One region of the Saccharibacillus brassicae genome, then DNA from elsewhere that is predicted to be linked to it. Evidence: riboswitches for the same ligand, from Rfam matches in the RefSeq annotation. Region 1 holds a riboswitch; each other region holds the start of a gene.
What was found. Region 1 has a riboswitch for cyclic di-AMP ahead of FFV09_RS10755 (ubiquitin-like domain-containing protein). Riboswitches for the same ligand answer to the same signal wherever they lie in the genome.
Positions count from the first base shown of each region.

Region 2: another riboswitch for cyclic di-AMP. It lies ahead of secG (preprotein translocase subunit SecG); the one in region 1 lies ahead of FFV09_RS10755 (ubiquitin-like domain-containing protein).
Region 3: another riboswitch for cyclic di-AMP. It lies ahead of FFV09_RS14975 (C40 family peptidase); the one in region 1 lies ahead of FFV09_RS10755 (ubiquitin-like domain-containing protein).

Region 1 covers NZ_CP041217.1:2,567,957-2,577,587, forward strand. Annotated here, with positions in the region: gene FFV09_RS10720 (PSP1 domain-containing protein) at 1-390, shown strand, start outside; gene yabA (DNA replication initiation control protein YabA) at 423-803, shown strand; gene FFV09_RS10730 (tRNA1(Val) (adenine(37)-N6)-methyltransferase) at 874-1,638, shown strand; gene rsmI (16S rRNA (cytidine(1402)-2'-O)-methyltransferase) at 1,640-2,521, shown strand; gene FFV09_RS10740 (AbrB/MazE/SpoVT family DNA-binding domain-containing protein) at 2,673-2,927, opposite strand; gene FFV09_RS10745 (HD domain-containing protein) at 3,295-4,596, shown strand; gene FFV09_RS10750 (TatD family hydrolase) at 4,725-5,495, shown strand; cyclic di-AMP (ydaO/yuaA leader) riboswitch at 5,694-5,932, shown strand; gene FFV09_RS10755 (ubiquitin-like domain-containing protein) at 6,322-7,749, shown strand; gene rnmV (ribonuclease M5) at 7,881-8,426, shown strand; gene rsmA (16S rRNA (adenine(1518)-N(6)/adenine(1519)-N(6))-dimethyltransferase RsmA) at 8,431-9,315, shown strand; gene FFV09_RS10770 (Veg family protein) at 9,458-9,631, shown strand, end outside.
Region 2 covers NZ_CP041217.1:2,725,239-2,734,869, reverse strand. Annotated here, with positions in the region: gene FFV09_RS11480 (hypothetical protein) at 1-797, opposite strand, end outside; gene FFV09_RS11475 (DUF3800 domain-containing protein) at 1,124-2,071, opposite strand; RNA gene ssrA (transfer-messenger RNA) at 2,419-2,787, opposite strand; gene smpB (SsrA-binding protein SmpB) at 3,139-3,612, opposite strand; gene rnr (ribonuclease R) at 3,920-7,012, opposite strand; gene secG (preprotein translocase subunit SecG) at 7,259-7,492, opposite strand; cyclic di-AMP (ydaO/yuaA leader) riboswitch at 7,928-8,099, opposite strand; gene murI (glutamate racemase) at 8,706-9,479, opposite strand; gene FFV09_RS24485 (aminoglycoside adenylyltransferase domain-containing protein) at 9,554-9,631, opposite strand, start outside.
Region 3 covers NZ_CP041217.1:3,606,536-3,616,166, forward strand. Annotated here, with positions in the region: gene FFV09_RS14955 (NUDIX domain-containing protein) at 331-780, shown strand; gene FFV09_RS14960 (AAA family ATPase) at 801-2,069, shown strand; gene FFV09_RS14965 (HNH endonuclease) at 2,168-2,749, shown strand; gene FFV09_RS14970 (ABC transporter ATP-binding protein) at 2,886-4,604, opposite strand; gene FFV09_RS14975 (C40 family peptidase) at 5,073-5,543, opposite strand; cyclic di-AMP (ydaO/yuaA leader) riboswitch at 5,545-5,683, opposite strand; gene FFV09_RS14980 (aspartyl-phosphate phosphatase Spo0E family protein) at 6,034-6,189, shown strand; gene FFV09_RS14985 (CYTH domain-containing protein) at 6,363-6,860, shown strand; gene FFV09_RS14990 (NifU N-terminal domain-containing protein) at 6,957-7,235, shown strand; gene FFV09_RS14995 (pseudouridine synthase) at 7,403-8,095, shown strand; gene FFV09_RS15000 (vWA domain-containing protein) at 8,177-8,848, shown strand; gene FFV09_RS15005 (PP2C family serine/threonine-protein phosphatase) at 8,848-9,631, shown strand, end outside.

The DNA.
Region 1 (9,631 bases):
CGGACCCGGATCGAGCTTCGGCAGATCGGGGTACGCGACGAAGCGAAGATGCTCGGAGGAATCGGGCCGTGCGGGCGGGTACTGTGCTGCTCGTCGTGGCTGGGCGATTTCGAACCGGTATCGATCAAGATGGCCAAAGATCAGAATCTGTCGCTGAATCCGACCAAAATCTCGGGTCTGTGCGGAAGGCTGATGTGCTGTCTGAAGTTTGAGCACGATAACTACGAGGCCACGAAGGAAGAAATGCCTGCCGTCGGCAAGCTGGTCGTCACTTCGCTCGGAGAAGGCAAGGTCGTTGGCATCAATGCCGGTAAGCGCATGGTGCATGTCCAGTTGTTCGAGGTCAGCAAGGTTAGAGAATTGTCCATGGACGACATCGTCGTCAAGTAAGTCAATCGGAACCGCTCTGGGGTGGAGTTTACTTGGAGAAGAAAAATGTTTTCTCGCAAATACACGAGATGGAAACGCAAGTGGAAAGCTTCAGAGACGAACTCGGCACGATGAAGCAGGCGGTCAAGGAATTGATGGAAGATAACCATCGACTGCTTACCGAAAACGAACGTCTGCGGAAAATTTTGAAAAGGGAAGCCCAGGGAGAAGCGAACTCCGGTGCCCGTTCCCAACCGTTCAACGTCCTCAGCGAACCGAAAAAGAAAAGCGAGGACGTCAGCGACACGGTCGGAGAAGGCTACGACAATCTGGCCCGCCTGTACCACGAAGGATTCCATATCTGCAACGTGTACTACGGTCATTTGCGTACGGAAGGCGACTGCTTGTTCTGCCTGTCTTTTTTGAATAAATGATCCGGAATCAGTCTGAGAGCCGCGGCGTTTTTTGCCGGCGGCTTTTTTTTGAAAGAGGAGCGTTGGAAAGATGGAAAAAAGTTACGACGATATTCCGCTGCGCGAAGGCGAACGGGTCGACGACCTGCTGACGCAAAATTTGCATATTATCCAGAGCCCGGACGTATTCAGCTTCTCGATGGATGCCGTGCTGCTGGGGCGATTCGCTTCGGTGCCGGCGCGCGGGCGCGTGCTCGATCTGTGCACGGGCAACGGCGTCATTCCGCTGCTGCTGTCCACCCGGACGAAAGCGCAGATCGAAGGCGTGGAAATTCAGGAACGTCTGGCCGATATGGCGGAGCGCAGCGTGGCGATGAACGGCCTGCAGGAGCGGATCGCCATTCATAAGGCCGACCTCAAGACGTTCCATCAGACCGCGGGACACGGCATGTACGACGCGGTCACGGTTAATCCGCCGTATACGGCGCTGACGGGCAGCGATATCAAAGCCAATCTGCACGAAGCGATCGCCCGGCACGAGATTCACTGCACGCTGGAAGACGTGGTGCAGGCCTGCGGCCGACTCGTGAAGCAGGGCGGCAAAGTGTCGATGGTCCATCGGCCGCATCGGCTGGCGGATATTCTGACGCTGATGCGCCAGTACAAGATCGAGCCCAAACGGGTGCGCTTCGTGCATCCGCGCGCGGGCATGGAAGCGAATATGGTGCTTGTCGAAGGGCTGCGCGACGGCAAGCCGGAGATGCGCATCCTGCCGCCCCTGATCGTGTATAACGAAGAGGGCGTGTACGGCGACGAGATTATGGACATCTACTACGGAGGGCAGAAGGAGGTCTGACATGCAGGTTCAAAAAAGCTTCGAACCCGGAGGAAGCGGAGCGGGTACGCTGTATCTGGTCGCGACGCCGATCGGCAATCTGGAAGACATGACATACCGCGCGATCCGCACGCTCAAAGAGTGCGAGCTGATCGCGGCGGAAGACACGCGGCAGACGCGCAAGCTGTTGACCCACTTCGAGATCGTGCCCCAGAAATTGTTCAGCTACCACGAGCATAACAAGGCCGCAAGCGGCCCCGAATTAATTCGGTATATAATAGAAGGAAAAAATCTGGCCCTCGTCAGCGACGCCGGTCTGCCGGCCGTTTCCGACCCCGGCTCGGACCTGGTCAGACTGGCGATCGAAGCCGGAATTGCCATCGTTCCGATCCCCGGGGCGAACGCTGCGCTGTCGGCGCTGATCGTGTCGGGCTTGTCCACGGAACGTTTCACATTTGCCGGGTTCCTGCCCCGCGACAACAAAGACCGGCGCGAAGCGCTGGATGCGCTGGGACGTCTGGAAGGCACGCTGCTGTTCTACGAATCGCCGCATCGGGTGATCAAGGCGGTCGAAGCGATGCTGGAAGCGTGGGGACCGAGACGAGCGGTACTGGCGCGCGAGCTGACCAAGCGCCATGAAGAAGTGGCACGCGGCACGCTGGACGAACTGCTGCAGCATATGAAGGATCATTCGCCGCTCGGCGAATACTGCATTGGGGTCGAAGGAGAAAGCGCGCAGGAAGCCCAGGAACGCAAAGACGCCTGGTGGCAGGAGTTGGAGCTCGAAGAGCATGTGGCCCATTACGAAGCGCAGGAGAACCTCAATCGCAAAGACGCCATGAAAAAAGTGGCCGCGGATCGGGGACTGTCCAAGCGGGACGTCTATAACGCTTTGCTGGGTTAGAACAACGCCTGCGAAAATTGCAAAAGTGGAAAAGTCCATGAAAAAACGCCTCCGGGAGCCGAAGATCGGCGGTTCGGAGGCGTAAACGTGCAAGGAGAAGCAAAAGAAGTTAGAATTGATGGGGATGGGATAAAAAGTGGATCGAGACTTTTTATTTCGTAACTGGAGCAGGAATTTCGGAAACGCAGTCGTAGCACACGATCTTGCCTCTGAAATAAGTCACGTTGTCGGCGTTGCCGCAGAAAATGCAGGCCGGTTCGTATTTTTTGAGCATAATGCGTTCGCCGTCGACGTAAATTTCCAGCGCGTCCTTCTCGCCGATTCCGAGGGTGCGGCGCAGTTCGATCGGGATGACGACCCGTCCCAGTTCGTCTACTTTTCTTACAATGCCAGTCGATTTCATCATGATATATTGCCTCCCAAGAAGTATAAGTTTAAAAGGATAGCGGAAGGTTGCGCAAACAGCGAATCATTCCGTCTTTTGAAGGAGTGCTGGGCTTATGCGTCCATCCAATGTCATTTTTCGACATTGTTCTAGCTTTTATGATCCTCATAATAACAATGTTTCCCAGAACAGTCAACCCGAGAACGCTGAATATTTCCTTAAAATTTGATAAAAAATCAAATTCAATAGAAAATTGTCTAAAAATCGACTAAAAAATAAATAAATCATCGATTTCTACGGATATTTTGCAGCAGACCTGAACATCAATACGACGACAAAATGCGACATTGGAACTATATTTTCCATTCTGATTCGAAGGAGTGAAAAAATGCCGAACGACATCAAGCCGCTGCGGGAAGAGAAAGTATTCAAAGATCCGGTTCACAATTACGTGCACGTGCAGGATCGAACGATCTGGTCGCTGATCAACACGCCTGAATTCCAGCGGCTGCGCCGAATCCGGCAGCTGGGGACGACGTATCTGACCTTCCACGGAGCCGAGCACAGCCGCTTCTCGCATTCGCTCGGCGTCTACGAGATTACCCGGCGTATCATTTCCCAATTCGAACGCAACAATTATCCGGATTGGCCGGTCGAAGAAAATCTGGTCGCGATGTGCGCCGCCCTGCTGCACGACCTGGGACACGGACCTTTTTCCCATTCGATCGAAGAAGCTTTCCATATGGACCACGAAGATTGGACCTGCAAAATCATTCTCGGCGATACCGACGTCAACCGGGTGCTGCGCGAAGCGTCGCCGGATCTGCCGGAGCGCGTCGCCTCGGTCATTCGCAAAGACTACGAGAAGAAGATCGTCGTCAACCTGATCACGAGCCCGCTCGATGCGGACCGGATGGATTACCTGCTGCGCGACGCCTATTTCACGGGGGTCAATTACGGAACGATCGATATCGATCGCATCCTGCGCATGCTGCGTCCCTATAATGGAAGAATCGTGGTGAAGGAGTCCGGTATGCACGCCGTGGAAGACTACCTGATGGCGCGCTACCAGATGTATTGGCAGGTCTATTTCCATCCGGTGACGCGCAGCTCGGAGATCATTCTGCGCCAGATTTTCCGCCGGGCGGGAGAGCTGTACCGGGAAGGTTACGCGTTCGGATTCTTGCCGCAGCCGCTGCCTTCTCTCTTCGAAGACGATCTGACCGTCAAGCAGTATCTGAAGCTCGACGAGTCGCTGATCCAGACGACGTTTATGCAGTGGAGCGAGGAGCCCGATCCTATACTGAGCGAGCTCTGCTGCCGATTCCTGCATCGCAGGCTGTATAAATATGTAGAGGTCGATTACATCGACAACGAGACGATCGAAGAGATTCGGAGCAGCTTCGCCGAGGTCGGCCTGCATCCGGAATACGATTTCGAAATTGACTTTCCGACCGACCTGCCGTACGACGTATTCCGGCCGAACGATTCCAATCGGGGCAGCCAGATCCTTTTGCTCGGCAAGCAGGATAAACTGAGAGAAATTTCCGAAGTTTCCGATATTATTAGATCGATCAGCGGGCTGCAGCGGGGCAAAAACCATTTGTATTACCCCCACCACAAACTCGCCGAAGTCATCTCGAAGCTGCCGTCAAAAATCGCGTCGATTTTCCCGATTTCGCCGGACTAAGCACTTTTTTGCCGAAAACGATCCGAAATCCGCGAACTTTTCCCGTTTTGAAAAACAGTCGTAAATTCGTGAAAAACATTAGGCGGCCGCGTCTCGGCAGCCTATTTTTATGAAAAGGAGAGATCATTATGTTATTTGATACTCATACTCATATGGACGCGCCCGAATTCGAAGCGGACCGGGACGAAGCGATGGCCCGGGCCGTCGAAGCGGGCGTGACCCGGATGGTCAATATCGGCTTCAACCGCGAGACTATTCCGACGACGCTTGCGCTGGCCGACAAGTACCCGTTCGTCTATGCGGCGATCGGCTGGCATCCCGTCGATGCGATCGATATGCAGGAAGGCGACCTGGAATGGATCGAATCGCTCTGTGCTCACGAGAAAGTGGTGGCGATCGGCGAGATCGGGCTCGATTACCACTGGGACAAATCGCCCAAAGACGTTCAGCATCGGGTGCTGCGGGAGCAGATCGCGCTGGCGAAACGGGTCAAGCTGCCGATCGTGATCCACAACCGCGAAGCCCACGAAGACACGATCCGAATCCTCAAGGAAGAGAACGCTTCGGAAGTCGGCGGCATCATGCATGCGTTCTCCGGCAGCTGGGAAACGGCCAAAATCTGCCTCGACCTGGGCTTCCATCTCTCGTTCGGCGGACCGGTCACTTTCAAGAACGCCAAGCAGCCCAAAGAGGTGCTTGAGAAGACGCCGATGGACCGGCTGCTGATCGAGACGGATGCGCCGTATTTGACGCCGCATCCGTACCGCGGAAAGCGCAACGAGACCGCTTATGTTCGCCTCGTCGCCGAGACAGCCGCCCAGCTAAAAGGAATTTCTCTGGAAGAAATTGCCGAACAGACAATGAAAAATGCGAATAAACTTTTTGGTATCGGTTCTTAAAGAGAGCAAATGCGGTGAAAAGAAGAGTATTTACGAGATATTAATCTCTTAGGTCCAAAAAAGGGCAGAAGATTACAAATTTTTAACCTTTTACTCTGAAATACGTCAAAACGAGCAGCTTTACAAACAAGTGTGAAAAAAGCTATTATCTTGTCAGTGATTAATCCGGCCGTATGTTCGGTTAATCCGACAAATTCATGTACCGTCTCGCTGAATCTTCGTCAGGAATGACGAAGAACGGGGGAACCCGAAGCGGTCTGCCGATTATGATTTCCGAACTCACCGTTCGGCGAAAGCAGCCCGTGGTCGATTCCTTTTCAACTGGGTCTACGGGGTGAATTGGAGGTCTTCTCGCCATGAGCGGAAGAACCGACATAGGACGACTCTCTTCGTCCGAACCCGACAGCTAACCTCGTAAGCGCACAATAAGAGAGAGGCAGCCACGCGCCTTATGTTTTCCTCAGATCGTCAACTTGTCGATTTTATAAGAGGGAAGCCCGCGGAAGAGTCCTCTTAAGTTTTCTTAAGCCGCTCTTTCCACAGGCTTCTTTTGTTTTATGGCAGTTCTGCCGGAGGGAACAGCGTACATAAGGGTGGGATTCAAGGCTGAACTTTTAGACCGGGATGAACGTAGAGACGTGTTCTCCGATCGGAATCGGGAGGAACATACGGGAAGCACGCTTTTTGCGCTGCCCGTTTCTACGAAAAAATAGCAAGTAGTCGCGTCAATTTTTCTATGTATGCACTTGACGGCGGGGCTATGGAGGAGGACGGAAGAGTGGGAATTTTCACCAAAGAAGACACCCATGGTTCACGATCATCCAGCATGACTTACGCTTGGCGTTGGAAACGCCAGAACGGGCTTCAAATTTTGGGTGTCGCACTATTCGTCGTCGCAGTCGTGACGATGGTACTGCTCGGACTGTATGCACAGGCCGAGAAGCATATTGTGCTGATCGTAGACGGAAAAGAACAAGCGGTAAGCACGCATAAAGGCAGCCTTCAGGAACTGCTGGACGAGCATTCGCTCAGCCTGAAGCCTCAAGATGACGTATCGATGGCGCTCGGCGCTTCGGTTCAGGACGGCGATCGCATCGCGATCACGACAGCCGTACCCGTCACCTTGACGATCGACGAGAAAAGCGAGAAGCGCTTCACGACCGAGAAAACGGTAGCCGCGGCGCTCGCAAGCTGGGACGTCGAGCTCGGCCAATTCGATAAAATCTCGGTACCGGTCAGCTCCCCCGTCCAAAACGGCGGAGCGGTGAACATCACCACGGCCGTGCCGGTCACGGTATCCGTCGACGGCAAAAGCAAGCAGGCCTATACCGCCGAGAAAACGGTAGCCGCGGCGCTTGAAGGATGGGAAATCCCGTTCAGCGCGCACGACAAGATCTCCGTACCGCTGAGCGCCGCCGTCGAAGCGGACAGCAAGATCGCGATTACGACCGCCATTCCGATCAACCTGACGGTAGGCGGAGAATCGCAAAAGACCCTGACGACCGAAAGAACGGTTGAAGGCGCGCTGTCCGCGATGGACATCGAGCTGGGCGAACACGACAAAGTGTATCCGGGCGCTACGGCTCCATTGACGGAGAACGCCGACGTGTCCGTGTACCGCATCAACAAGTTCACGGCCGATCAGGAAGTCAAAGTACCGTACAAGACGATTGAAAAAGAAGACTCCTCGCTGCTGAAAGGCAAAACCAAAACGGTCCAGGCCGGCGTCGAAGGCGTCGTGGTCCACAAGGTCGAAAAGGTGTATCAAGACGGAGAATTCGTAACCAAGTACGTCGTCGACAAAAAAGTCAAAACCGAAAAGCAGGACGAGATCATCGCCGTCGGCACGAAAGAGCCGGTCGTCGAGAAGACGTTTGCGCCGGCAGCCGCCGCCAAACCGTCGGCCAAAGCGGCCTCCGCCAAGTCTTCCTCGTCCGCCAAAGGATTCGAATATAAAACCGTGCTGACCGGCGTGGCCGCTACCGCTTATTCTTCGGAACAACCGGGTATCGGAACGCGCACCGCAACGGGCACGACCGTGGCCGAAGGCCGTACGATCGCTGTCGATCCGAACGTAATTCCGCTCGGATGGTGGGTCTATATCGAAGGATACGGATACCGCAAAGCGGAAGACACAGGCAGCGCGATCAAAGGCAAGAAGATCGACATGTACTACGACAGCCTCGGAGCGGCGCTGAACTTTGGCCGCAAATCCGGTCTGACGATTTACGTGATCGGACCGAACAAGCCGTAACGAAGTTCGTTTCCGAAGCGGGCGTTTACGCTGACGGCCGCCGGATGCTATAATCAACCGTATAGGAAACGAAACCGAAGAAGAGGAGGTTCTCCTCTTCTTTTTGTTATGAGAGCCAAAGGAGCGGACACATGATCAGAGAAATGATTGTCGTGGAAGGACGCGACGATACGGTCGCGATCAAGCGGGCGGTCGACGCGGACACGATCGAGACCGGAGGGTCGGCGATCGGGGCGGCGGTAATTCGCCGCGTCAAGCTGGCGATGGAGCGGCGGGGCGTAATCATTTTGACCGATCCGGATTTTGCGGGAGAACGGATACGCAAAATCGTGGCACAGAAAGTGCCCGGCTGCAAGCACGCTTTTATTCCCGAAGCCGATGCCACGCGCAAAGGCGATATCGGCGTCGAGAACGCTTCGCCGGAAGCGATTCGCCGCGCGCTGGAGCGGGTGCATACGGAGATGCCGGGCGGGGAGAGCCAGATCGACTGGCAGGACCTGATCGAGACCGGACTGATCGTGCACCCGAACGCGGCGGCAAGGCGCATGGCGATGGGCAACCTGCTCGGCATCGGCTACTGCAACGGCAAGCAATTCCATAATCGGCTGCGCATGTTCCAGATCTCCCGCCAGGAGTTCGTGGACGCGCTGTCCCAAATCGAAAACGAAGGATCGTGAGTTCATGAACGAAAGAGAAGGCATCGCTTCGCCGAAGCGGACCAAGGAAATTATCGATAAGCACCGGTTTTCATTCAAAAAAAGTCTCGGTCAGAACTTTCTGATCGATCAAAATATTCTCGCCAAAATCGTGGGCGCGGCCGATCTGGACGCGACCAAGGGAGCGCTCGAGATCGGACCCGGCATCGGCGCGCTGACGGAGAAGCTTGCCCTGAACGCGGGGGAAGTGACGGCCGTCGAGATCGACCGCAGGCTCATCCCGATTCTCCAGGACGTGCTGGGTCCGTACGGCAACGTGACGATCCGCCAGGCGGACGTGCTCAAAGTGGACCTGAAGGCGCTGTTCGAGGAATCGTTTGTGCGCAGCGAGAAAGTCAGCGTTGTTGCCAACCTGCCGTATTACGTGACGACCCCGATCCTCATGAAGCTGCTCGAAGAAAAGCTGCCGCTCGAAAATATCGTCGTCATGATCCAGAAAGAAGTTGCCGAGCGGATGTCCGCTTCGCCGGGAGGCAAGGAATACGGCAGCCTCAGCATTGCCGTGCAGTATTACAGCGAGCCGGAACTGGTCTGCATCGTGCCGCGCACGGTGTTCATTCCGCAGCCTAACGTCGAATCCGCCGTGATCCGGCTCAAGGTGCGCGAGAAGCCTCCCGTGGAGCTGGAAGACGAGGAGCATTTCTTCACGCTCGTGCAAGCTTCGTTTACGCAGCGCCGCAAAACGATCGCCAACAATTTGCGCGCCCGCTACTTCCCCGGAGAAGGCCGCGAGCGGATGGAGCAGCTGCTGCAGGAAGCCGAGATCGCGCCGACCCGGCGTGCGGAGACGGTCTCGATCGAAGAATATGCCCGGTTAAGCGGGATTTTCCTTCGGGAAGGACTGCGTTGACGAAGGCGAAATGGGAGTCATAAATGGCTAAAAATACCCCGTTGACAAGGTAGAAATGATCCTGATATAATGATTAATTTAGCTTGACATACTTCTCTCAAAATGTTACAATTGAGTGTATTGAGAGAGGTGGTTGAGAAGAATGGCACACCAAACGCTATCGGATATCAAACGCAGTCTCGACGCTCACGTAGGACACCGTATCATGCTTCGCGCAAATGGAGGCAGACGCAAGACGGTTGAGCAAACCGGAATCCTTGAAGGAACTTATCCGGCGGTATTTACGGTTATGCTTGAAGAAGAAGCCGAACACGCT
Region 2 (9,631 bases), 160 kb from region 1:
GTTGCAGTAACAACGTAATAGTATTCGGTACCATTCACGACGTCGTTGTCGGTATAAGAGACGGCTGCTGCATCCGATACAAGTGTCGTATACGGACCTCCGGGCTTGGTAGATCGTTTAACTACGTAACTTTTGGAAATGCCGACATTCGTCCAGTTGAGCGTAACAACCTTATTGCCCGGAGTTGCGGTTAGCAAGATAGCGTTATTTTCGTTGGCCGCTTTTTTGTTCATCATTTCCAATTCGCCGATCCCTGTCCAATAGACACCCGTTGTGGTATTTGGTCCGATGATTGCGGTGATGTAAATGCGATAATTTTTGTAGGCTTTTAAATTGGAAAAAGCAAACTCTTTTTTCTGTCCGATAGTCCAAGAAGTCACGTTGGACTGAGTATCAAGCGTTACCCATTTGCCAGTCGACTCGTCATACCCTTCAAAAGTCCAGTCTTTCGGATGTCTTCTCATAATATTATCGGAAGAAGTCATATTGCTGAACATCTGGCCGGTAATCGAATATGTATTTACTACCGTCGGAGCCTGAAACTCGTAAGCCAACCAGGCCGGCAAGCTGTTGGCTATCCAAGGAGAATTGGCCTCGTCCTTATTTATGTCATCGAAAGCATAATAATTTTGGGCGGCAGACCAAGTATCGCTTGATGACGTCACTTTCCCGCTTGGCGCATCGGAAGCCGTCATTTTGGGAATCAAATCCGCGTTCGAATTTTCACCGGGTTCTGCGATTGCAACATTGGTTAACAGCAAAAACAAAGCACAAAACATAATCAATAATTTTTTCATTTTGCCAACTCCCTAACTGTTTTTCATCATATTATAAGAAAAAAATAGATATGACAAGAATTTATGTAAGGTCTATTAATACAGTCGTGCAGGTGGGGCATAGCGCAGCTTATTGATATTTTGAGACGAGAAAAAAAGCGGATTCCTAATGGGATCCGCTTTTTTTATTACATATGGAAGTGAGGGGAGTCGAACCCCTGTCCGAAGGCAAGTGGCATAGCCTAGCTTCGCTGGGTGAAGTCAAGGTCTTGATGTCAAACCAAGTGTAAGCGATCCAAGTTGAGAAATACGAGAATACTACTATTTTAACTCTGGCCTGTCAGCCATCAATCAATTAAGGAATAATTCCGTCCTCTTCCTTCAACTTCATCCTTGTATCCCAGCAACATGCGAACCAATGTATTCGGATACCCCATCAGCTTACGATACTCTTTTGCTGATAGATCGGGATTTCTCCACATGATCGCCTGAAGCTTGGCTATTTCTGAAACATCATAACGAGACTTGTACACCATAAATTGAGATACGTAATCACCTATAGACAGTTCTGACAGATTTTCATTACCGTTCCATGAGTACAATTTGATCTGTTTTAGGAACCGATTTATGTTACTACCTTCAGACAAAAAGCGATATATTAAATCACTCTTAATCAATGTTGTATTTGAATCTCCCATGTAACTCTGTTCCATCAGAAACACCACAATTCCCATGAACGTATCAATAATTTGCAGAGGAATAGATTCATGAGACTCTTCCGACTCGACAGATGCAATCTTATACGTTTTGCTCCGATATACAGAATGAGCATTCATCTGCTCTTTAATTTTGGAATGAAGTCGTAATGAATCGTACTCATCGTTTCGGTCAATTTTAATATTCACCTCTATTTGACCACTCAAGTGACGTGTAACTCCGTAGAACAACCTCTCGGGAATTTTGATATAGAACAGATTTCGTAGCTCCATCATTGTAAGATTTAGTTCTTGAGCAATGCTGTGAGCTTTTGTATTATCGACAATGAAAATATTAATATTCACATTCTGATTGATGATGTAGTGAAGAACCTTGAAGTATTTCTTCAGATACTGGTCATGATTGTATTCCCTAAAATGTAATTCGCTCTTAGTGCTCATTTCTTCATACATACGTTGTATCGTCTGCGTTATGTTCGTCATTGTCTGTTCACTGCCGCCATAAGCACCGTAATATGAATTTTCTTTTCCTGGCTGATCAATTTTATTTGCTTCATCGAAATAGATATTATAGATCATTGGACACTTCCTAAACAATCAAAATTATAACGTCAGTCTTGACTTTCTTCCATATAAATACTATCATAATTATATAGAAATAATACGGATGAGTATAGCCTTCTCCGCTTCGCTAGCTAGAGCTGACTATACTCAAAAAAAGAACCTCCTCCGCTTCGTTAGCAGAGTTGGTTTTTTTGTTTTACAATACTTTTTAGCTTTGTTAGTTTGATCTTTAATCATACTACAGAGAGCCCTGTATAATACAGATACTCTGTCGCAGCTCATCCTGTGAAAAACAAGAAGAAGAAAAGATGGTTGATATAATGTAAAAAAAGACACCTGAGTTAGGTGTCTTTTCTTCGTACATATGGAGGCGAGGGGAGTCGAACCCCTGTCCGAAGGCAACGCAGCATAGGCTTCTACGGGTGTAGTCACAGTTTTGATGTCACCCGAGCAGCGCCCCGTAACCGGCTCTGCGTTGGGTCAGCCTGATTGTCTTCTTCCGTCTACCCCCAGGCGGAGACTAGACGGCGTAGCCTACTAATTGGGTTGGGCCCTCATCCCGGCACATAGGCGATGCCGGGCGAGAGCACGCATCACAGTTTCTTAGGCTGCGAAAGCGTAGTTGGTTTGTTGTTTGCCATTTAATAGGCTTTAGCGTTGATAAAGCGGACGCGTCCCCACTACCCGCTACCCATGCCCGAACTACCCCCGTCGAATCCATAAACGCCCCCTGGTCGGAAAAAGGTCGCCCTTCGAAGATCGAAGCCGGCGCGCATTTTTCATAAAAGGGAACTTCCGGATTAAAGGGCCGTGTTCTTGGAACCGCTAGGTTCCGGCACGAGCCGTATGTTCCTTAAGTTCGCACGGTGTCTTTCCCTCCATAAAAGAAAGAACCGTTCGCGGGAGTGCAAGCACTTCCCACAGACTTTGATTATACCACATTTCGTGGTGTAAAGGTAGATTACCCTGCTCGCTCGACCGTAAAACCGGAAAATGCCGTTTCGGCCGCTTTTCGGCTGATCTCGCGTTCGCCGCGCAGCCTCACCGGCTTTGGCAGACCGTCGAACGCCCGACTGTACCGCTTAACGCTGACGGGATTTGAGCGCCCGCTGGATGTCCCGCTGCGCGTCGCGCTTGGCGGCCGTGTCGCGCTTGTCGTGCTGCTTCTTGCCTCGGCCGAGGCCGATCAGCAGCTTGGCGTAGCCGTTGCGCACGTAGACTTTGAGCGGCACGATCGTGTAGCCTTCCTGCTTGGCCTGGCCGATCAGCTTGCGGATCTGCACTTTGTGCAGCAGCAGCTTGCGCGTGCGCGTCGGATCTTCCGGGTTGTTGCGGTTGCCCTGCTCGAACGGGCTGATGTGCATGTTGTGGACGAACGCTTCGCCGCCGCGGATCGTCGCGAACGCGTCGCCGATATTCGCTTTGGCTTTGCGCAGCGATTTGATCTCCGTGCCGGTGAGCACGAGTCCCGCTTCGTACGTATCCTCGATGAAATAATCGTGGGACGCTTTTTTGTTCTGCGCGAGCACTTTGCCCTGCTCCGTATTTTTAGGCATGTCTTGCACCTCCTCTGCTTCTTTATTTAACGCTTCTATATTGAATTGTAACAAGCCGTCTTTGGAAAAGGCAAGAAAAGGAGCGGCGGGCGATCGAGGAAGATACGTTAACGGGTCGAGAGATCGTTTGGCTCGCCGGTTCATGCCGCAAAAAGGCCGCTAACGGATATGCAATCCGTTAGCGGCCGGAACCGCGGTTGCCCAGCCGAAGACATGCTCTCGGGCTTCAACAGCGGCGGCGGATCGATCCTCGAGCCGCCGCCGCTGTATGACCTTCCATGCGGCCTAGCCGCCGCTCCGAACCTTTTTACTTGTCTTTGCGCGGCGGACGGCTGCCGCCTGTCGAACCCGGACGGCCTCCGCCGCCGGAACGGCCGCCTTTGTTCGGCCGTTCGTTGCCGTTGCGCGAGAACGTAGCCGTCTCGCCGCCGTAGCCGCCCGTGCCGGAACCGAAGGCAAATTTGCCTTTGCCCGGTTCGCGCGCGCCTTCCGGCGCGCCTGCCCCGCTCGCTGCGCCCGCGGAACTGCCCGCTGCGCCGTTCGAGCCGTCAGGGCGGCCCGGACGGGCACCGCCGCGTCCGCCCGAAGCCGGCGGACGACTGCCCCGCTCGCCGGCTTCGCCCGGCGAGCCGTTGTACGCATCTGCGCCGCCCTGGCCGGCTTCGATCTGAATGCCGCCTGTGCGCGCAGGCTTGCGCGGCTCGGAACCGGCTTCGCCTCTCGGAGCGCCCTGACCCGCGCCTGCGCCCGTACCGCCGTCTCCGGTCGGCACGCCGCCGAAGGTCCAGCCGCCATCCTGGCCGCCTTTGCCTTGGCGTGGCTGTGCGCCTGCGCCGGCTTCGCCGCTGCCGGTTGCTTCCGGCACGCCGCCGCCTTTGCGTCTGCGCTTGCCGCCGCCCGGAGCGCCGGCTTCGTCGCCCGCACCCGGTACTTGCGCCGCAGGCGCGATCACCGTCGTGCCTTCAGGCAGGGCGGCACCGCCGCCTTTGCCTTTGCGCTTGCGGGTACGCTTGCTTTTGGTCGGAGCGCCGGCTTCCGCCGTGCCGCTGCCGGCCGCCGCAGGTGCGGTGCCCGCCGCCGGAGCGGAAGCTGCCGCTCCGTTCGGACGGAAGACATCGCCCTGCTTTTTGCCTTTTTTCTTGCCTTTGCCTTTATCTTTGCCGAACTTTTCTTTGCCGGTCTTGTCGCCGCGTCCGCCTCTTGGCGCGCCGCTCGGCGCACCGTCGCCGCGGCCTCCACGGCCGCCGCGGAACGCGCTCTTTTTCATATCCACCAGCTCGAAATCGATCGTATGCTCTTCCATGCTGACCTTGGACACGCGGATCTCGACCAGGTCGCCGATGCGGAAGATGCGCGACGTGCGCTCGCCGACCAGCGTCAGGCGGGACTCGTCGTAGTGGTAATAATCGTCGGTCAGGTTGCTGATATGGATCAGGCCTTCGATCGTGTTCTCAAGCTCCACGAACAGACCGAAGCTCGTTACGCTGCCGATCACGCCTTCGAACGTCTCGCCGACTTTGTCCAGCATGTACTCGGCTTTTTTGAGCTGGGCCGTATCGCGCTCCGCATCGACCGCCACGCGCTCGCGAATCGACGACTGCTGCGCGATGTCCGGCATGCGGATATTGAGGTATTCCTCGCGCGACTGCGACAGCTTGCCGCCGTGGTCCAGCACTTCCCCGATCACCCGGTGGATGACCAAATCGGGATAGCGGCGGATCGGCGACGTAAAGTGCGTATAATATTCGGCCGCCAGGCCGAAGTGGCCGAGATTGGCCGAATCGTATTTCGCCTGCTTCATCGAGCGCAGCAGCAGCGTGCTGATCGCTTTTTGCTCCGGCGTATCCTGCACTTCTTCCAGCAGCGATTGCAGCTCGCTCGGCTGGATGGTGCCTCCGCGCGTGCCTTTGACCTGATAGCCCAGATTGGCGGCGAAGGCCGCGAACAATTCCAGACGCTCCTGATCCGGGTCTTCGTGGATGCGGTACAGGAACGGAACTTTGGCTTTGCTGAAATGCTCCGCCACCGTCTCGTTCGCCGCCAGCATGAACTCTTCGATGATACGTTCGGCAATCGAGCGCTCGCGCGTCACGATGTCGATCGCTTTGCCCTGGTCGTCGAGCAGCACTTTGGCTTCTTCGAAGTCGAAATCGACCGCGCCGCGCTTCATGCGGCGTCCGTTCAGCTTGAGCGCCAGCTCCTGCATCGTGCGGAACGTGTCGGCCAGATAGCCGTAGCGCTCCTGCAGTTCCGGATCTTCTTCTTCGAGCATGCGGCGCACGTTTTTGTACGTCATGCGCTCGACCGTCTTGATCACGCTTTTGAAAATATCGTAGCGAACCAGCTTCATCGACGCGTCGAATTCCATCTCGCACGACAGCGTCAGACGGTCCACGCGCGGATTCAGACTGCAGATGCCGTTGGACAGGCGCGGCGGCAGCATCGGAATGACCCGGTCCACCAAATACACGCTGCTGCCCCGGTTATACGCTTCCTGATCGAGCTGGGAGTTTTCTTTGACATAATAGCCGACGTCCGCGATATGCACGCCGAGTACGTAGTTGCCGTTCTCAAGGCGTTCCACGTTGACCGCGTCGTCCAGGTCTTTGGCGTCTTCGCCGTCGATCGTGACGATCTGCTTGCCGCGCAGGTCGCGCCGGCCCTGGCTGTTGATCTCTTCGTCGGAGATCGTCTCCGGCGCCTGCTCCGCTTCTTCGAGCACTTCGTCCGGGAAAGACTCCGGCAGCTGGTGCTTGCGGATGATCGACAGGATGTCGACGCCCGGGTCGCTGTTATAGCCCAGCACTTCGATAACTTCGCCCTGGGCCGCCGCGCGGCCTTCCGGGTAGGCGATAATGCTCACGACGACCTTCTGGCCGTTCAGCGCGCTTCCGGACCGTCCGGCCGGGATAAAGATGTCGCGCGTGATGCGCTTGTCGTCCGGAAGCACGAAGCCGAACGATTCCTCGTCCTGGTACGTGCCGACGATCTGCGTCACGGCGCGCTTGACGACCCGCACCACTTCGCCTTCCATGCGTCCGTTCGAAGAACGGCGCGACGCGATGCGAATCAGCACCGTATCGCCGTTCATCGCGCTCAGCATGTCGTTCGCGTTAATGTATACGTCCGCGTGTTCGCGATCCTCGGGAATCAGGAAACCGAAGCCCTTGGCATGCGTTTGCAAACGTCCGCGCAGCAAATCCATACGTTCCGGTACGCCATAGCACTGGGTACGCGTCAGTACGATCTTGCCTTCTTCTTCAAGTCCGTTGAGCATGTTCATAAACTCCCGAAACTGTTCCGCATCGTCGATGCCGAAATGTTGCTCCAGTTCCTGGTGCGTCATCGGCTTGTAGGCGCTCTCGCGCATAAAGCCCAGCAGCATATCTTCCGTTATCATGGTTATCACCTCAAAATGGCTCCGGCTGCCTACAGACCGCCCGATCGGCTGCAGATCGCGAATGCTCGATTTTTTCTTCTACATTCTCTATTATACGTTAAAAGTACCCGCGCTGGCGCATGCTTAATCCTTGCTTGCTTTTTCGTACGCATTTATTTGAATATATACAAAAAAAAGCCCTCGTCTCCCTTGAATCCAAGGATCAACGAAGGCTTCCCGGGCAGTCCAACCGCCCCGATCGCCGGGTTAGTTGGTCAGAGCCGTAGTCAACAACGCCATGATTACGAATCCGGCACCCAGTACGACGGTCGTGCGCTCAAGCACCAAGTCCATGCCGCGAGCTTTGCTTTTGCCGAACAGATGCTCCGCACCGCCGGAAATTGCGCCGGCCAAGCCTGCGCTTTTGCCTTTTTGCAGCAGTACGACCGTGATCACACCGACAGCAAAGATCAAGAGAACTACCTTCAGAAAGATTTCCATGTCGTTTAACCTCCTAAGCGTAAGCCGCGTATCCTGTATCGATTGAATCAGAGTTTCTAAAATGGAAAACAGCATTTTTAGTCTACCATAGTTCTCGGTATTTGACAATCGACCAAGGGCAGACCGGATGCGGAAAAGAATGGGCGATCCCTGCAAGCGGACATTAAGAAGCCGCGCGGCGGCTGGATCTCCCGCGGCGCGGCTTCGGTTCATTTGACGGTATGGGGACGTACGGCCCTGACAAGCTCGCGCTTAACGGCGCTGCTCTTTGGCTTGAACCGTACGGTCGGTCCAGAGAATGTATCCCGCGGATACGGCCGTAAGGACCAGAATGGCCATGATGATCATGGCATCCGACATGCTTTTTCCTCCTCTGCTGATGTGGCTCCGGTGTGACGTGTGAGAATGGCCTGGTTTTCGAAAGATGCGAAAAAGGTCACCTCTCCTGCTCTGCTTACGAGGTTAGCTGACGGATTGGGACGCAAGAGTCGCCCCGCCTGCCGCAGATCCGGCGTACCGGAGAGCGTCAGGCTTCACCCCATGAGCGCCTGCGCGGCGTCTCGATCGGTTCCCCCGTTTTTATCGAAAAATTCAGCAGTCTAATCTGGGTCTTCGTGTTCGAGTGACGAATCTCATCATCCTTTCCGAAAAGTGGGCGGCATGCCGGAACGTTCGATGTGCCAAGCTTCGAAAGTCCGGGAAGAAGCGGCAATTTTCCCGCGCCTCGCGCGGTGATATGCTGCTTTTATGAACCGTATCTTAACCCCTTCTGACACCTCGTGTAAAGGATGAACCTGAGCGTTTTTTGCGGGTTTGGGCGTTAAAAGCTGACATTGGAATCTCCCACGAAGCCGGATCTTTCCTTTTCGCGGAAAACCTCCCGTTTGCTCGATTTAGCTCTGAAAATGCGGCTGAAAAAGCAGCCTGCGGCACTTTGCCGGAGCTTGATGGGCCGTTTAGGTCGAAAAGCGGATTTTGTTACCGTTTTCATATGCGGAAACGAAGTCGTTTTGTGCATCCTGCCCGGCCTTGCGGGACGTTCGTTCGGAGCGGGATTTGCCCTGCGCGGGCGCGAGAAAAAAGCCTGAGACGAGTCGCAGGCTTCGAAGATCGGAAAGGCGGATCGCAAGTCCGCGCAGCTTCCGTGAAGGCTCCGACCGTACGCGGCGGGAGCTTTTTATTGATTCTTTCGGGTTCTTTTCCTATTCAAATCTCAAAGCATTACGCCGTTCAAAATTGCCCACGCGCGCTCAAGCTTGGCCTGATAGGCCGGATCGTCCGCGGAGTTCATGAACCGCACGCGCCCGCTTCCGCCGCCGGCCAGCCCGCGCTCTTCGAGAACGCGCGCCACTCTCCGCACCGTGCCGGCGCTTCCGTCGATGACCCGGATATGCGGCGGCAGAATCTGTTCCAGCAGCTCCGCATAATACGGGTAATGCGTGCAGCCGAGCACCAGCGTGCCGTAGCGGCTTAGGTCGAACCGGTCGAATTTGCGCAAAAAGTAAGGACCGAGCTCGGCCGGATCAAACTTCAGCGCTTCGCAGTATTCCACGAGTTCCGGCATCGGCAGCGAATCGACGATCCCCAGATCGTCCACGCGCGACACCAGATCCCGGTATTTGGCCTGGCTGAGCGTCAGTTCGGTCGCCAGCACCAGCACGCGCCGCCCGCTCGCCCCGTTCATCTCGACGGCCGGCTTGACCGCCGGTTCCATCCCGATCACGGGCACGTCGTAGGTGCGCCGCAGCTCGGTCGCCGCTACGCTGGTCGCCGTATTGCACGCGATGACGAGTGCTTTGACGCTTTGGCCCAAAATGCGCTCCGCCGCTTCGCAGACGTATTCCGTCACCTGTTCTTTGGTCTTCGGCCCGTAAGGGACATGCAGCGTATCCGCGAAAAAAATAAAGTCCTCGTTCGGAAGGCTGCGGGCCGCTTCGCGCATCACGGTCAGCCCTCCGATCCCCGAGTCAAAAAAAGCGATGCTCATGCTGCTTCCCCTGCCGTTTCGTTGATTTGGTCTCATTGGTGGAGCCTCGTCGGTCGAGTCTCTTCAGCCTCTTATTATAGCCCTCCCCGCAGGGAAACGCCATGAAAAGCCGCCTGCTCGGCGATCGCCCGCAGCATGTCCTGCGCAAAAGC
Region 3 (9,631 bases), 1.0 Mb from region 1:
AATCGTCACATCCCTATTAAGCGCTAAACGGTCATTTTAAAGCGATTTGCGGCAAATAGCGTGATTACGATTCGTTAAGTTTCGATAAAAGCGGTCTTGAGGGCAAATAGCGTGACTACGATTCGTTACAGCGTTATACAGAGACAAGCCCGGCGCTGTCACGCCGCTTTGCGCTGCCGCGCTGCTTTGCCCGGCAACCCTCGCCTTCCGCTTAGGACGCCGGAGGTTTTTTTCGCGCAGACCGAAAGCTTTTTTATGGGTCCCTTGTTCCTTTATAATGAGAGCAGGATATTACGGCAAAGCCGGATGCACAAAAGGAGGACGGCGAATATGTTCATCGTGAACGTGGAAGGCGCAATTCGCAAAGACGGGCGCTGGCTGCTGATCCGACGGGGAGCGGCGGAAGAACATGCGGCAGGCACGCTTGCGCTCGTGGGCGGCAAAGTGGAGACGCAAGGAGCGGAGTCGTCGATTCTCGAATTGACGCTGCGGCGCGAAATTGCGGAGGAAGTCGGCGTCTCGGTCGCACGGGACATGAGATATGCGCACAGCACGTCTTTTGTGACGGATCGCGGCGCGCCGGTAGTGAACGTGGTCTTTGCCTGCTTCTGGGAAAGCGGGGAGGCTTTTGCAGCCAGCCCGGACGAGGTGGCGGAGCTTGTATGGCTGACGACGGAAGAAGCGCTGCGCCGCCCCGACGTGCCGGAATGGACCCGCGACAGCCTGAAGCGGGCGGAAGAAGCGTTGGTTGGGCTGAATGGGCAGGCGGGAAGACTATAATTTTTTGACGGGGTGCGACGATGGAGTATTTTGTTACCGAGATCAAGATCAAAAAAGTGCGGCATATCGAGAACCTGCTTATTGCTTTGCCCAAAGAGAAGCGGACACATCTGCTGATTACAGGCAAGAACGGCAGCGGGAAAACTTCGGTGCTCGAAGGGATCAAGTGGCAGCTGGAAGGGATTCACTCGGGGGAATTTCTAAACTTGATGAGATGGCAGTCTACGAAAGAAAAGCTTGAGCAAGAACTTGAACAAGTTAAGCGAAAATCCCTTTTGAGGAGTCCGCATTTTGACGGAATAGAAAATGAACGTCAAATAAATTTGTTCGAAGAAAGCATCCAATACACCAAGGATAGTCTTGAGAAATACGCCAAGCTGGAGCTTCGCTTTTCTTCAATTCAGCACCTTGTCGCCGAAGCGCAATCCGGCCGCTTTATTCTCGCCTTTTTCGGAGCGAACCGCCAACTGTCCATGAAAGTGCCCGATGCGATTGCCAAAATTCACTTCAAAGACGCCTATGCGCCCAGCGAAAGAGTAGCCGATACTTTTCTTCAATATCTGGTATATCTGAAAACGCAGCAGGCCTTTTCGATGACGGGCGGAGATCAGGCAGAGGCCGATCGAATCCAAGGCTGGTTCGACAGGCTGCAGGAGCAGCTGCGCGAGCTGTTCGAAGACCCAAAGCTGAAGTTGGAATTCAATTCCCGCAATCTCAATTTCGTGCTGAGGCTTGAAGGCAAGCGAGAACCTTTCGATTTCACGGCGCTTTCCGCCGGTCATACCGCGTACTTGGAGATCGTGTCCGAACTTATTATGCGCATGGAGAAAAACGAGGTCAGCTCCTACGATCTGCAAGGCGTCGTTCTGATCGACGAGATCGAGACCCATCTGCACGTCAGCCTGCAAAAAAAGATACTGCCGTTTTTGACGACGCTTTTCCCCAAGCTTCAATTTATCGTGACGACGCACTCGCCGTTCGTTCTGAATTCAATCGGCGATACTGTCATTTGCGATCTGGAGAACCGGACGGTGATGCAGGACTTTTCCGCGTATTCGTATGAGAGCATCGTGGAAAAATATTTCGGGGCGGAACAGTATTCCGAGGAAATCAAAGAGAAAATGAACGAGTATATCGCCTTGTCGGAAAAAAGCAATCTGAACGTTCAGGAGGAAGTCGCGTTGGATCAGCTTCGAATGTATCTGGACAGCATCCCTTACAATATGGCTCCGGAAGTCAAAATCAAGTTCGATCGGTTGGAACTGGAGCGGGAGAGTGAGCAGCTTTGATCTTTTTCGAAAAATCACAGCCGGCTCCGGCTTCGCTTGCTTCCGAAAAACGAAAAGTTTCCGGGAGCTATAATCAACAGGACGTACTGGATCGATTGGTGGACGATTTCAAAAACAAATGTTATCTCTGCGAGCAGGACGAACTGGCGTCGATCAATATCGAGCACCGGATTCCGCATCGCGGAGACGCGGATCTCAAGTTCGATTGGAACAATCTGTTTCTGGCTTGCCCGCATTGCAACAATATCAAATTGGCGAAATACGGCGACATTCTGGATTGTACGTGCAAAACCGACGAGGTGGAAGACAGCATCAAGCTTAAGCTGGATTCTTTTCCGATGTCCGAAGTCGAGGTCGTGGCCAACAGAATGGACGACAGAACCAAGCAGACTGCGGAACTGCTCGATGCGGTGTACAACGGGACGACTCCGATGAAGACGAAAGAAGCGGAGAATCTAACGTCAAAACTCGATGCCGAGATTTATCAATTCCAGCAGCAGCTGCGCAGATACCTGGAAGCCAAAAAGCACGGAGACGAAGAAGAGATGCGAAGCTTGAGACGGAAGATCGGATACGGGTTGCAGAAAACTTCTCCGTTCACGTCTTTTAAACGATGGATCATTCGGGACAACCCCAAACGAAATATCGAATTCGGCGATTTGTTCGAAGTCGGCGACTAACCGGCGTAACCTCAAAAACCCGCCAACCCCGCACCAAAAAGCGGTCCCCGCTCGTATCCAACGAGCAGGAACCGCTTTTTTTTGCATAAGCCGTAATCCATAAACCCTACGCCTTACAAAGCCGTCTCCCGACCGCTCAACCGTGCGCCTGGACGTCTCCGTCCTTGCTCCACAGCTCCCGGAAATAGGCGCTGCGCGCAAGCAGATCCTCGAAGCGGCCCTGATCGACCAGTTCGCCGCCGCGCATAAGCAAGATGCGGTCGACGCTGCGGATCGCGTGCAGACGATGGGCGACGATGATCAAAGTGCGGCCGCGGAAGCGGTCCAGCACCGTCTCCATGATGCGGCGCTCCGTGATGTTGTCGAGCGCCGAGACCGGCTCGTCGAACACGACGAGGTCCCGCCGCTGGAACAGCACGCGGGCGAACGCGAGGCGCTGCTTCTCGCCGCCGGACAGCTTCATGCCGCGCTCGCCGACAGGCGTGTCGAGACCTTCCGGCAGGCTGCGCAGCTTGTCGCCGAGCCTGACGTCGTCGAGCGCGCGCAGCAGCTCGGCTTCGTCGGCCGGTGCGTCGAACGCCAGATTGCCGCGCAGCGTATCGTCGAAGATCGGGGCATCCTGCGAAATATACGAGGTGCGCGCGTACAGGCTGTCCAGGCACAGTTCGTCGATGTCGAAGCCGTCGATCGTCAGCCGTCCCGATTCTTTTTTGAGCAGGCCGAGCAGCAGCTTGACCAGAGTCGATTTGCCGCTGCCGCTGAGCCCGACGATCGCGGTCGACGAGCCGGCGGGCAGGGAGAACGAGACGCCGCGCAGCAGGGCGGGACGGTCCGCGTCGTAGCGAAACGATACGTGTTCGAATCGAATGCTTCCCCGCAGCGTCTCCACCTGCCGCCCGCGGTTCAGATTGCGGTCTTCCGGCGCATCAAGCGACCGTTCGAAGCGGTCGTAAGCCAATCGGTCGAGCCGGTAATTGACGTAGATCACGTTGAAAATGGCGATCGGCGAATACACTTTGTCGATCAGCAGCAGCAGCGCCAGCACCGTTCCGATCGTCGACTCGCCGGCGGCGATCTGCCGGATGCCGAGCGCCAGCACGACGATTTTGACGCCGATGATCAGAAGCTCGAACAAGGCGAAAAAAGATTCGTGGACCATGCGGATCTGCACGTTTTTGCGCACGATGTCGTCGGTAATGCCGTTCAGCTTGCGGATCTCGTCCGGATAGCGGCGGTTCAGGCGAAATACGACCAGTTCCATGAAGCCGCGCACCGAATACCGGGACAGGTTCTCCTGGCTCGCCAGCAGCGAAGCCTTGATGGAATACAGGAAGCGCAGCAGCAGGCGGGTCAACAAGAACACGACCGCGTAACCGGCCGCGATGACGAGCATGATGCCGGGGCTGTAGAAGCCGATGAACAGGAGGCTGAACAGCAGCGTCGGCAGCAGTTCGTGCAGGATGCGCAGGTAAAAGCCGTACACGATGCCCGCTCCGGCCTGCGCTCCGTTCTCGATGCTCTGGATCAGCTCGCCCGTGCCCAGATCGCGATAGGCGCGGTAATCCATGTTCGAGAGGCGGGTGAGCGCCAGCAGCTTGAGTTTCTCGGTGAGGCCGCGCGGCAGCTGGGTCTGCGGGTACTCCGCCGCGTAGTTCAGCAGGGCGCACGCGCCGAGCAGCACGCCGTAGAGCAGCAGCAGGCTGCCTAACTGGCCGAGGCCGGAGGAGAGCGAGATCCGGTCGATCAGCCGTTGAAACGTATGAATGCCGTAAGCCGAAGCGAACTGCAGGGCGAAGCCGAGCAGCACGTACAGCACGATTTGTTTTTTGAACAGGGACACGCTATTTTTTAACACACCAAAAACCGCCTTCCAAAAAGGGAATGAGTCGCTGCGGACGCAGCAAAAAGAGAAGGTTCCGTCCAGCATCATCGTGGTAAAACCAAGGGATGCGATCAGAAGGCAGAGAGCCCCCTTGATAGCCGGTACGCGTTTTGATCCGGCCCGATCCTTAGCTACTTCGAACGATGCGGCAGAACATTCTCCTCGTCACCCCATTTGGAAAGATGGGTTCACTATAGCAAAAAAAGCCCGTTAGGGCAAAATCGAAAAAAAGTTCAAAAAAAGTTCGCGGAAAATGCAACCAAACCGGCGGACTGTCCGTCTATGTAGTATCTGATTAAAAGGAACGGTCCCCGGAGACGATAAAACCCGTTCCCCGGCTCGTGCGCCGGAAGGAACGGGTTAATGGAAGATGTTGATTGAAGCGAATATGGGTGTGATGAATGTGAGAGAGTTGATGAAGACGAAGACGTGCGGAGAAAATCAGCTCTGGACCATTTGACCGTAAGACCAGTCGCTTGTCACGCGCTTGGCGGTCACGTAGCGTTTGCCCCAATACGAATTGGACAGGCTTGCGATGCTGACGCCTTTGCTGCTCGAAGAATTGGCAAACTTGCCGTTGCCTACGTAGAAGCCGACGTGCGAAATTCCGCGTCCCGTCGTGTTGAAGAAGACGAGATCCCCTACGCGGAGATTGGACTTGGATACGGTCGTGCCCTGCTGAGCCTGGCTTGCAGCCGTACGGGCCAGCGAAACGCCGAACTTTTTGAAAATATATCGGGTGAATCCGGAACAATCGAAACCTGAGGTCGTCGTGCCGCCGTATTTGTAAGGCGTGCCCGAGACTTGACTTACTGCGGCGTTAAGTGGTGCGGAGCTGGCGGCATATGTACTTGTGGCCCCCGACGTAAACAAAATGGCTGCTCCCAATACGGAAATGACAAGCTTCTTCAAAAATTTTTCCCCCTGATGCCTACGGAGTTAGCTAAGGGCTCGGTGGTAGGAATTTCCCTATACTCCCTCTGAAACAAGAATAATTCACCCGAAATGGTTCCCCCGTTTTCTTGCGTTAAGAAATTCGGCATTTATTAATATTTTGTAACTATTGATACTCTACCTTACTGACTATCGGTTTGTCAAACGCTCCTTTAAAACATAAAAAACTTATCGACATCGCATGATTATAACAGGCTGAAAACGAAACACAAGTGACAAATTTGTAATTATTGCTGGGAAAAACGCACGTATTTGTTACAATTGGCGGTACGGAAGGTTTCGCAAAGCCCGAACGAACAGCGTTTGATATTTCTTTTTCGGCAGTTTCGTCGTATTCGGCAATAGCTGTGCGCAAAAAAAATTATTTAAAATGTTGGGATTTTATCTCTTGGATTGGTGCTGTTTTACCGATTTATGGTATAGAGGACTCGAGCGGGAGGGCCTGGAGATGAACAACAAAGATATTCAAGATGAGATGGAAAGGCAGCGTCGAATTCTCCATCAGTTGGCCGACGAATACGGTTTCCTCGATCAGCGGGTGCTGGTGCAGTCGCAGAAGCTGGACGAATGGTTGAACGAATACGAACGCTACAAAAACGCATGACGGTTCATGTGAAGTTTTTTTATGAGAACGCTTGCCTGCTTACTGTTCTATTCAAGCGCGTAGCCTACGCGCTTTTTTGCGTTTGCCGTTAAATCGCCTTCTTGGCTTTCGGGGGCCCGATCTTTCGGGGTATACTTATAGAAGAAAATACGGGCATACGAGGAGGAAGCCGCATGGCAACGGAAATCGAACGCAAATTTTTGTTGGATCGCACGCCGGAAGAACTGATCGCCGCCGGATCGTTCCAGCGCCGCTCGCAGCAGACGATCGAGCAGACTTACCTGGCGCTGGACGAGCAGCAGGAGGTGCGCGTGCGCAGACTGGTCGACGCCGATACGGGCGAGGTTGAATATACGCACACGTTCAAGCAGGGCAACGGCATGAGCCGCGAAGAGATCGAATACTCCATTACCGAGAGCATCTACGACCAGCTGTTCCGGGCTTCGGGAGCGGTGCCGCTGACGAAGACCCGGACGACCGGGGAATGGAACGGATTCACGGTCGAACTGGACCGGTACGAACAGCTCGACCTGACGGTGGCCGAAGTCGAATTCGGGTCGCTCGAAGACGCGCAGGCGTTCTCCCCACCCGATTGGTTCGGCGAGGATATCAGTTCCAAGCGCGAATACAGCAACAAAAAAGTGTGGAAAGAACTGCAAAACCGCGCTTGAGGCCCGGCCGCTTCGAAAGAGTCGGCGCCGCAGGGCGGCCATATGTTACAATAGAGCCAATTCGTCCGCTTTCCGGCGGACAAATTTACGAAAGAGGTGAGGACTATCACGGTTCAAATTCATGTTCAACAAACGCCTAATCCCAATTCGGTTCGGGTCGGAGCGGATTCCGTTCTGTTCGAAGGTCCCAAAAGCACGTCGGTCAAAGCGGGAGAGCCGAGCGAGCATCCGCTGGCTGCGGCGCTCGTCGAAATCGACGGCGTGGACAACATTTTCGGCATGCGCGACTTCGTGACGGTCAGCAAACTGCCGGACGCAAGCTGGGACGATATCCTGCCCCAGGTCGAAGAAGCGTTCCGACGCGTATATCCATAGGACGCAGGTTTCGCTTGCCGAAGCCTTGACGTCCTGATCGACGAACGTCTCCTCCGACGGCATTGGGTTTCGCTTTCGGGTCGGGAGACGTTTTTGTTTGGATCTATAATGAAGTCAAACAGCCGGCTTCCGGTTATTACAATAGAGAAGACGAAAGTTGGACGAGCATGCGCATCAACAAATACGTGAGCGAGAGCGGTTACTGCTCGCGGCGGGAGACGGACCGGTTGATCGCCGCCGGGCGTATCGCGATCAACGGGGAAGCGTGCGCCGCCGGCGCCGACGTGCTTCCCGGCGATACGGTGACGATCGACGGGCTGCCTATTCCGCCCAAGGCGGAGCCGGTGTACCTCGCTCTCAACAAGCCGCGGGGCATCGTATGCACCCATGCTCCGGGCGTGGCCGGGAACATCGCCGATTATATGGACTACCCGGTACGGATCTTTCCGATAGGCCGGCTCGACAAAGATTCCGAAGGCCTGATCCTGCTGACCAACGACGGAGGCATCGTGAATCGAATGATGCGCGCGGAACACGGTCATGAAAAAGAATACGTCGTGACGGTGGACAAGCCGGTGACCGACGAATTTTTGCTTCGGATGGCCGGCGGCGTGCCGATCATGGACACGGTGACGCTGCCCTGCCGGACTTACCGGATCGGGGAATCGACGTTCGGCATCGTGCTGACGCAGGGATTGAACCGGCAGATTCGCCGCATGTGCAAAGAACTCGGCTTTCGGGTGCTGGAGCTGCGGCGCGAGCGGATCATGAACGTGCGGCTGGATGGCCTGGAGACAGGGCAGCGGCGGGAGCTCGGCGCGCAGGAACTCGGCGAGCTGCTGGCGGCGCTGCAGGACTAGGGCGCTGCAAGAACAAGGCGCTGCAAGAATAGAAGGAGCGGCGGATCTTCGCCGCGATTACAGATGAAGGGGCTGCTTGAGATGTTTGAATTCGACCAGATACCGTTTGCCGCGGAATTCGCGGAAAACCCGGAGCCTAGATGTCCCTGCATTTTGCTGTTGGATACTTCGTATTCGATGAGCGGACAGCCGATCGAAGAGCTGAACCGCGGACTGTCTTCGTTCAAGGAAGAATTGATGACCGACAGCATGTCGGTCAAGCGGGTGGAGCTGGCCGTGGTCAGCTTCGGCCCGGTGCAGGCGACGTCCGATTTCGGCACGCCGGACGACTTCTACCCGCCGATGCTGACGGCCAGCGGCAATACGCCGATGGGCGCGGCAATCGAGAAAGCGGTCGCGATGCTTGAAGACCGCAAAAACGTGTATAAGCAAAACGGCGTCTCCTATTACCGGCCGTGGATTTTCCTTATTACGGACGGAGCCCCGACCGACGACTGGCAGCGTGCCGCTTCGCTCGTGCGCGCAGGCGAAGCCGCCAAGTCGTTCATGTTCTTCGCGGTCGGCGTGGAGAACGCCGACATGAACGTGCTGAACCAGATCGCAACAAGGGCGCCGCTCAAGCTCAAAGGACTGCGCTTCGCGGACCTGTTCTCCTGGCTGTCGAATTCGCTGAATTCGGTGTCGCATTCGGCGCCGGGCGACCAGATCCGGCTGGAAAATCCGGCTACGCCGGAAGGATGGGCGCTGATCTGATGTGGAAGTACGCGAACGCTTCCGTGCGCGGCACGTCGCACGCCAAGACGGACAAGCCTTGTCAGGACTTTTCGCTGTGCCGGACGTTTGCGGCTTCGGGCGCGCAAGAGGTGCTGCTTGCGGCCGCTTCCGACGGGGCGGGCAGCGCTTCGCGTTCCGAAGAAGGCTCGGAGCTGGCCTGCACGATGTTCGCCGACGCGCTTGAGCGGCATTTCGGCCGGGGCGGGCGGATCGAACAGCTGACGCGCGAATTTTGCGAAGCGTGGCTGTCCCGGTTCCAGCGGGCCGTACGCGCCCGCGCGGCCAAAGCGGGCTGCCGCTCGCGCGAATTCGCCTGTACGTTTCTGGCGGCGGTCGTGAGCGGGGACACGGCGGTATTTATTCAGATCGGCGACGGCGCGATCGTATTTTCGGAGAAGGAGGACGACTACATGTGGGCATTTTGGCCGCAGCAGGGCGAATACGAGAATATGACTTACTTCGCGACGCAGAGCAGCGCCAAGAAAGTGCTGCAGCACAGCCTGCACGCGGGCCGGCAGTACGGCGAGATCGCCGTATTTACCGACGGCCTGCAGCGTCTGGCGCTGCATTACCAGACCCGCAGCGCCCATGCGCCGTTTTTCCGTCCTTTTTTCTCCGTGCTGAGACGGCTGGAAGCGGCGGATCAGAGCCGCTACGGTGATTCGCTGCACGCTTTTCTCGATTCGGGCCGGGTAAACGAGCGGACGGACGACGACAAGACGCTCGTTCTCGCGAGCCGGCTGGCGCCGCCGGAAGGCACGC